DNA from 2 places in the Pseudoalteromonas sp. McH1-7 genome. Region 2 is predicted to be linked to the other one. Evidence: predicted binding sites of a transcription regulator. Region 2 holds the regulator's gene; the other holds the start of a gene.
The links. Region 2 encodes LexA, which represses DNA repair genes until DNA is damaged. Its sites were predicted from a motif close to TACTGTATNNNNATACAGTA; they were not measured.

Region 1: HUZ36_RS18510 (YebG family protein) is a predicted target of LexA. The motif match lies at 1,867-1,886, and genes of this name have one in related genera.

What each region holds. Positions count from the first base shown of each region.
Region 1 is NZ_JABWPQ010000030.1:10,723-15,031, forward strand. Features, by position in the region: gene HUZ36_RS18490 (amidohydrolase family protein) at 1-273, shown strand, start outside; gene dsbB (disulfide bond formation protein DsbB) at 443-952, shown strand; gene HUZ36_RS18500 (hypothetical protein) at 965-1,273, shown strand; gene HUZ36_RS18505 (ComEA family DNA-binding protein) at 1,327-1,629, opposite strand; gene HUZ36_RS18510 (YebG family protein) at 1,902-2,210, shown strand; gene HUZ36_RS18515 (amino acid aminotransferase) at 2,341-3,531, opposite strand; gene HUZ36_RS18520 (GAF domain-containing protein) at 3,764-4,309, opposite strand, start outside.
Region 2 is NZ_JABWPQ010000034.1:10-4,318, forward strand. Features, by position in the region: rRNA gene rrf (5S ribosomal RNA) at 144-257, shown strand; gene lexA (transcriptional repressor LexA) at 1,078-1,692, shown strand; gene coxB (cytochrome c oxidase subunit II) at 2,042-3,184, shown strand; gene ctaD (cytochrome c oxidase subunit I) at 3,184-4,309, shown strand, end outside.

The DNA of each region.
Region 1 (4,309 bases), on a different contig from region 2:
GGATTATCTACATATAAAGAATTGACTATGATGCACCAAGCTGGCGTAGGCTTGGCTAGCTTGCTCAGTGCAGCGACCATAAACAATGCCAAAGCCTTCTCTTTAGATGATAGATATGGCAGTGTAGCTGTAAATAAAATTGCCAACTTACTACTTTTAAACAGCGACCCTTTAAAGTCAGTAAGCGCTTACAACGATATTGATTCTGTAATTGTAAATGGCACCATGATTAAGCGCGCTACACTACATATCAATGCCTTAGGAGCGCGGTGAAACAGATACTAGTGCTGCTGAGCGCTTAGTTGACCTTTGGCAGGCTCTTTTCAACCCGATATATTGAGAATTGAGCGCAAAAACGCTCAAAGGTAGCGCCCACTCACGATGGAAGGTTGCTCTGATAGGGCCTGATAAAGCATAATAAAACAAAAAGAGGTTCTTCATAATGAGCATTGCATCTTTTCACCTTTCAAAGCAGTCTTGGGGATTGCTTGCGCTCTCAGCAGCTATTTTTGAGGCTGTGGCGCTTTACTTCCAATATGGTATGGGGTTAGAGCCTTGTATCATGTGTATTTATCAACGTTTTGCGATGCTCGGGTTACTCGCTGCTGGTTTAATCGGTATGATAGCACCGCGTAATTTTGCCGTGCGAAGCCTAGCATTTACTTCGTGGGGAGTCGGAAGCATTTGGGGGTTCTTGATTGCACGCGAACATATAGAGATGCAAACAACCACAGACCCATTTGCCTTCACCTGTGACTTTATACCTAATTTCCCATCTTTTATGCCCCTTCACGAATGGCTGCCAAGCTTCTTTGCTGCAACAGGTGATTGCGGTAATATAGATTGGTCTTTTGCAGGACTGTCTATGCCTGGTTGGATGGAAATCATTTTCGCATTTTACAGCGCGGTGTTTATCTTGTTTTTATTCTTCCATTTCACAAAAAGAAGTTGAGATAGCAAATTCATGTATTTTAGGTTAAGCCAAATAGCACAACTTGATGAATTTAAGCTCCGTGAAAAACAGATGATTTTACGTATCGCGTTGAGTCATCTTGATGCCAAAACTAAGGTGCTATTACGGATCGCTAAATTAATACTATTAACTCCATTTTTTGCATCGTTAGTAGTATTTGAAGGGTGGCTCCTATTGCCTGTCTTATTCGTTGCAGGATTGATCTACCCATTACTTACTACACCGCTAGAAATTTATTTTGGACAACCCAAACTGACACAAGCAATAACAGAGTTTACTTCAGCACAAAAAGTAGACTAAACAGTTAAATTAGTATGCGGACAACTAAAATTAGCCCGCATACTCCTGTTCTATCAAACTTTTATCTTGCCCTCCAGTTTGGCCAGTATTCTATTCCCGATACCTTTTACCTCAAGCAGCTCTTGTATGGATTTAAAGCGGCCGAGCTTTTCGCGATATTCAATAATAGCTTCAGCTTTATGTATACCAATCCCTGGTAAAGTTGACAGTGCATCCGCATCAGCTGTGTTAATGTCTAATACACTGTGGTTTTGTGATTGCACTGTGATGACTTGCTCTGGAGGTTTAGCAACGGTCACAGAGTGACCAAGGCCTAGCGCAAGTAAAATGGATAGTGTGATGGTTTTTATCAACATAAATAACACTCCTTGTGTGAAAAGATCCAATCCCTCATTTATCACCTGCATTCTCACTGATGATTAATAAGGCCATATAACTAAAGTCAGTGTTTTATGATTTGTCAAAGCCACTCATTGTTCAATAAATAAAAATTATTGATAACCTCCTGTTTTAATTTAAGTTATTAAAACAAACTAAACTCATCCGAACTTGAAAAATTTTCAAAATAACTTGCGTATTATGGAGTTTAGGATTACTGTATATAAAAACAGTGACAAGGGGAATAACCATGGCAGTTATCATCAAATATGTTGTTGAAAGAAATGGAGTCGAGCGTATGACTTTCACATCTAAAAAAGAGGCTGATGCTTACGATAAAATGTTAGATGTCGCAGAGGCACTAGAAGATATGCTGACTAAGGTAGACGTACCACTAAGTGAACAACAAGTCGAATCCCTAGCACTTGAAATTGCAAAACAAAAAGATGACTTTGTTTCCGTATTAAAAGGTGGCAAGGTATCAACAAAAGCCAGTGCAAAAAGTAAAGTTGAGACTGAAAATCCCTCAGATAAAGTAACTAAAATTAAACAAGCTTAAAAGGATAACATTTAGTCTCCGGTAGCATCTATTCCATGTGAAATTTGCGTAAAGTAAATTCGATTCATGCAATCCTACACACAAAAAAAACCGCAGCAAATTGCGGTTTTTTTATCACGCGTAATAAAGCTTATTTAATTACACTTGCTACAGCATCTGCAAAATAATCGATATTATCTTTGCTTACACCAGCGACGTTAACACGGCTAGAACCTACAATATATATAGCATACTCATTACGAAGCCTGTCGATTTGCTCTTTGTTTATTCCTAGGAATGAGAACATACCATGCTGGCGATCAATAAATGAGAAGTCTTGGTCAACGCCTTTTGCCGCTAAGCTTTCCTTTATCAATGTACGCAAGCCATTGATGCGACCACGCATCTCATCCAACTCATCATGCCACATCTGCGTCAGCTCAGTACTACTTAAAATTGTATTTACAATATCTGCACCATGCGCTGGTGGCATTGAATAGATACTACGTACCACGCTTAGCATTACCGAATTCGACACATCAGCGACATTGCTGTCTTTGGCAATAATAGAGCACGCACCAACTCGCTCACGATACAGACCAAAGTTCTTCGAGCATGAAGAACAGATAATCATTTCATCGACCTGATCAGCAACCGCTCTTAACCCTTGTGCATCGGCCTCCAAACTAGTGCCAAAGCCCTGATAAGCAATATCAATAAGAGGCGTAAAGCCCTGCTCTTTTGCAAGCTCTGCCACGGTTTGCCACTGCTGTTGATTCAGGTCCATACCGCTTGGGTTATGACAACAAGCATGAAGAAGCACTACATCACCTTTGGGCACTTGTTTTAGCGCATTGATCATTTCGTCAAATAGTAACCCTTTATTTTCATAGTCATAATAAGGGTACTCTTTTACCGTCAAGCCAGCGGCTTCAAATAAGCTAATGTGATTTGCCCAAGTCGGGGTAGTCACCCACACAGTTGCATTAGTATTGCAACGTTTAATAAACTCAGCTGCGACACGTAAAGCACCGGTGCCACCAGGTGCCTGTGCTGTACGTACACGGTTTGCCAACAGCGCGCTATGCTCCCCAAGTAATAAAGACTCTATTTTCTGACAAAAGTCTAAATTACCAGCTAAACCAATGTAGCTTTTCGTTGTTTCGTTTTCTAGACGAAACGCTTCCGCCTTTTTAACCGCTCTGAGAACAGGTGTATTTCCCTGTTCATCTTTATAAACGCCGACACCAAGATCTATTTTTTGTGGGTTGTTATCCTGCTTATAAGCGGCCATCAGGCCTAAAATAGGATCTGTTGGGAGTGGTTTTAGCTCTGAGAACATAGCTTATCTCTTTTATTTTAATTAATTCCAATTCGGATGATTGACATCCGATTCCAATAGCGTTGATGGTAACATACAGATTTGTTACCAGTTACCATATTTATCTAGAATTTTATTCATTTTTGTAAACTTGTCCGCACCTAAGCAGAGGCAAGTTTACAGACTAAAATATCAAGTGGTGCTAGTTATCTTAGGGCTGCTACGCTACCAATTGAATAAAGAAATAGACTGGTTATTTTGGTAAATATTGTGGGATGCGAATACATGCAGCGGCTAATAACGCGAGTATTTCCTCATCAAAAAAAGCCTCTGTAAATGCTTCAGCATCAATAATACCAATACATTGCTCGTGCTTATTAAATAAAGGCAAACACACCTCAGCTTTAACTTTAGGGTCGCACGTATAATATTCCCCTCCCCTAGCAACATACGCCGGTATATCGTTAATTACCCGTGCCTTTGCACTTAGTACCGTTTGAATATTATTTGACGTTGCTGCAAAAGCCTCTGTTATTGGAAATAATGGTCTGCTCGGCGCACCATGGTAAGCCAGTTTAAGCAGCTGCTTACCCTCTTGAGTTTCCCTAGCTTGATAGATCCCAAACCAGTCTACTGCGCTATGCGCAACCACAGCAGATACTATTGTTTGCAACTTGCTCAACGCATACTCATTAGATTCAGCTTTTTCTATATATTCCTGCAATAAAAAAGGCGTGTCTTGTAGGTTGCCAAATAAACTACAACTACCTGCTTCACCAAGCTCTGGGATTTGATAAGA
Region 2 (4,309 bases):
CGTACTAATTACCCGTGAGGCTTAACCATACAACGCCAAAGTGGTTTAGCGACAGAAGTTAATAGACTGAAGTAGACAAAAGAATTTAATAGCTTTTTCCAGATTTATATTAATGAAGGATACTTCATTAATGAACAGAATTTCCTGATGACCATAGCGTTTTGGAACCACCTGACCCCATGCCGAACTCAGAAGTGAAACAAAACAGCGTCGATGATAGTGTGGGCTTCCCATGTGAAAGTAGAACATCGTCAGGGCCTTATTAGAGAAACCCGTTGCAGCAATGCGACGGGTTTTTTGCATTTGTAGTAAAGTACTTCCATGTAGTATTTCCCCTTCGCGTATCCATGCGCTCACTTCCTCGAACTGGAAGCGTTACTTCGGTTTCTTGTCACCCAAACTCAGAAGTGAAACAAAACAGCCGAAGGCGAGCCCCGCGAAGGGTCGGCCCCGGTCAATGATAGTGTGGGCTTCCCATGTGAAAGTAGAACATCCTACTTCGTAGCGAGCCAGGGCCTTATTAGAGAAACCCGTTGCAGCAATGCGACGGGTTTTTTGCTATGTGGGATTTGAAAAGAAAATCTCACAAGATAATCAACACCTCGAAAAGCAATCAACACATTACAAAGCAATCAACACCTCGCGAGGTAAACTCGCTCCCACCACAACATCAACATAGTGCTGCACTGGTAGGAGGCGGTTTACCCGCCGAGCTGTTAGGTCTATCAAACAAAAAGAATAAAACATCCTACTTTGTAACATCATGAGGTAAACTCGCTCCCACCACAATATCAATAAAGTGCTGCACTGGTAGGAGGCGGTTTACCCGCCGAGGGTTTGAGAAAACTCCTTACTCAGTTTTGACGTTGCTCTACTTAAAACTTCTCTCTTCGACTTATCTATCAGCTTATAATTTACTTTCCTTAAGGAAAGTAAATTTAACTCTTTCTCTTTATTGGATTTTTTACATACCTTACTAAGGCTGTAAACTTAATTTATAAGAATAAACAAACATTGCGATTTTTTCTCAGCTGTATATACTTACAGTAAATATAATACTGTATGGAATACCAGTTGATGCGACCTTTAACTAAACGACAAGAGCAAGTCTTTGAACTGATTAAAGTATTCATTAAGGATACTGGCATGCCCCCGACTAGAGCTGAAATCGCTGATGCGTTAGGCTTTAAAAGTGCAAATGCAGCAGAGGAGCACCTTAAAGCACTTGCCAAGAAGGGGGTTATAGAAATGGTTCCTGGAGCTAGTCGAGGTATTAGGTTGGTTGAGGATGAACCAGAACAGTTAGGGTTGCCAATCATCGGCAGGGTAGCTGCTGGAGAACCCATTCTTGCAGAACAACACGTTGAAAGTCATTTCAATGTAGATGCTAGCTTCTTTAAGCCTCATGCGGACTATTTACTTAGGGTTAGTGGTATGAGCATGAAGAACATTGGGATCATGGATGGGGATTTGCTTGCTGTGCATAAGACTCAGGTAGCTGATAATGGTCAAGTAATAGTGGCGCGTGTAGAGGAAGACGTGACAGTTAAGCGCCTAGAGAAAAAAGGCAAAAAGATTTTACTTCATGCAGAAAATGAAGAGTTTCAAGCTATTGAGGTTGATCTTGAACATCAGAACTTTTCTATTGAAGGGCTTGCAGTGGGTGTCATCAGAAACGCCGACTGGATGTAACTTAAGTTGAGCGTAGCACTAATTAAATGGTGTTACGCTCTAGATAAACGCCTTTTTTATTGCTTATCTAAAGTATTGCTAATATTGCCCTCGGCTGGGGTCAAATATAGCTACTCTTAGGTTAGTTTACTACTTTGATAATTCTACATAATACTTTGCCTTCTTACATTTATTAGTTCATAGCTATAAAAACACTTCTAACTGGCATCTTTTCCTAAAATCTTGCGTTTTGTAAATTTCTTGACTATTTGGTTAAGAGTCGTGCAGTAAGTCTATGTACCAATAGACAATATGACAGTCATCCGATAATAACAAAAGGGGCTAAGCGCTGCCTTGAAGGAGACGTCAAATGAAAATTTGTCGATTAGTTGTAGCATTTGTCACCGTGCTAATCGTCATGCCATCACTTGCGAATAGTGATTACAATATGAGGCAGGGCGTAACAGACATTAGCCATCAAGTATATGAGCTCCACATGACTATTTTCCTTATATGTTGTGTGATAGGAGTTATAGTGTTTGGAGTGATGTTCTGGGCATTACTCAAGCACCGTAAATCAACAGGGGCTGTCGCAGCTCAATTTCACGAAAGTACTAAAGTTGAAATTCTTTGGACCACAATCCCCTTTCTGATACTGATAGGAATGGCTATCCCAGCTACGAAAACGCTTATTGCGATGGAAGATACAAGCAAAGCTGATCTAACTATTAAGGTAACAGGTTCACAGTGGAAGTGGCATTACGAGTATATGGGACATGATGTTGAATTTTACTCTTTACTATCTACATCAAGAGATGAAATCAATGATCTGCAAGATAAAAATGACAATTATCTTTTGGAAGTTGATAACCATTTAGTGATCCCAACTGATAGGAAAGTTCGCTTTTTAATGACGTCAGATGACGTTATTCACTCATGGTGGGTACCTGATTTTGCTGTTAAGAAAGACGCTAATCCGGGCTTTATCAATGAAGCATGGACCAAAGTTAATGAGGAAGGAATCTACAGAGGGCAATGCGCAGAGCTCTGTGGAAAAGATCACGGATTTATGCCTGTGGTGGTAGAAGCTGTAAGCCCTGAAAACTTTGAGGTGTGGCTCGATGATGCTAAAGCCGCCAAAGCAAAAGCTGCAGCAGAATCACAGGCGGTGGCAGAGCAAATTTTATCGAAAGAAGAGTTAATGGAGGTCGGCGAACAAACCTACATGGCATATTGTGCTGCTTGTCACCAGCCAACTGGGCTTGGCTTACCTGGCGTCTTCCCCGCTATGAAGGGGAGTGAAGTTGTTATAGGTGATCTTAAACCACACATTGACATCCTTCTGCTTGGTCGTCCTGGTACTGCTATGCAAGCATTTGCAAAGCAATTAACGATTAAACAAATTGCAGGAGTCATCACTTATAAAAGGAATAGCTGGGGTAATGACACAGGAGAGGTGATCCAGCCGAGTCAAATTCAGCAAGAAATTGATGCCTTAGAGGAGGCCAAGTAATGAGTGCTATAGTAGAAGAACATTCAAATCATGGAACTCCTAAAGGCCTAAAACGCTGGCTTTTTACAACCAATCATAAAGATATCGGCACGCTTTACCTATTATTCTCACTGACCATGTTTTTGATTGGTGGTGCAATGGCGATGGTGATACGGGCTGAACTATTTCAGCCAGGATTACAGTTAGTCGATCCGCATTTTTTTAACCAAATGACGACCGTTCACGGCTTGATCATGGTATTTGGTGCAGTGATGCCGGCATTTACGGGGCTTGCCAATTGGATGATCCCGATGATGATCGGAGCTCCAGACATGGCGCTTCCAAGAATGAATAACTGGAGCTTCTGGATCTTACCTTTTGCGTTTGCCATTTTGCTCATGTCTTTGTTTCTAGAAGGAGGGGGGCCTGCTTTTGGATGGACTTTTTACGCACCACTATCTACAACCTACAGTAATGATAATACGGCGTTTTTTGTATTTTCAGTTCATATAATGGGGATAAGCTCAATAATGGGCGCTATTAATGTCATCGTTACTATAGTGAACCTTCGAGCGCCAGGTATGACATGGATGAAGCTACCACTATTTGTATGGACTTGGCTTATAACTGCATTTTTACTAATTGCAGTTATGCCTGTTTTGGCTGGTGCTGTCACCATGGTGTTAACTGATAAGTTCTTCGGTACGAGCTTTTTTGATGCCGCAGGTGGTGGTGATCCTGTTATGTTTCAACACATATTCTGGTTCTTTGGTCACCCTGAAGTATATATTATGATACTACCCGCCTTTGGGATTATCTCCACGATAGTGCCTACCTTTTCTAGAAAGAAACTATTTGGCTATGCTTCAATGGTATACGCCACAGCCTCGATTGCTTTACTTTCTTTTGTTGTGTGGGCTCATCATATGTTCACGACAGGAATGCCGCTAGCAGGTGAGCTTTTCTTTATGTATGCGACAATGTTGATTTCTGTACCTACAGGGGTAAAAGTATTTAATTGGGTCGCGACTATGTGGCGAGGGGCAATCAGCTTTGAAGTACCCATGCTCTTTTCTATCGCTTTTATTGTGCTATTCACGATAGGTGGCTTTTCCGGACTTATGTTAGCGATTACGCCTGCTGATT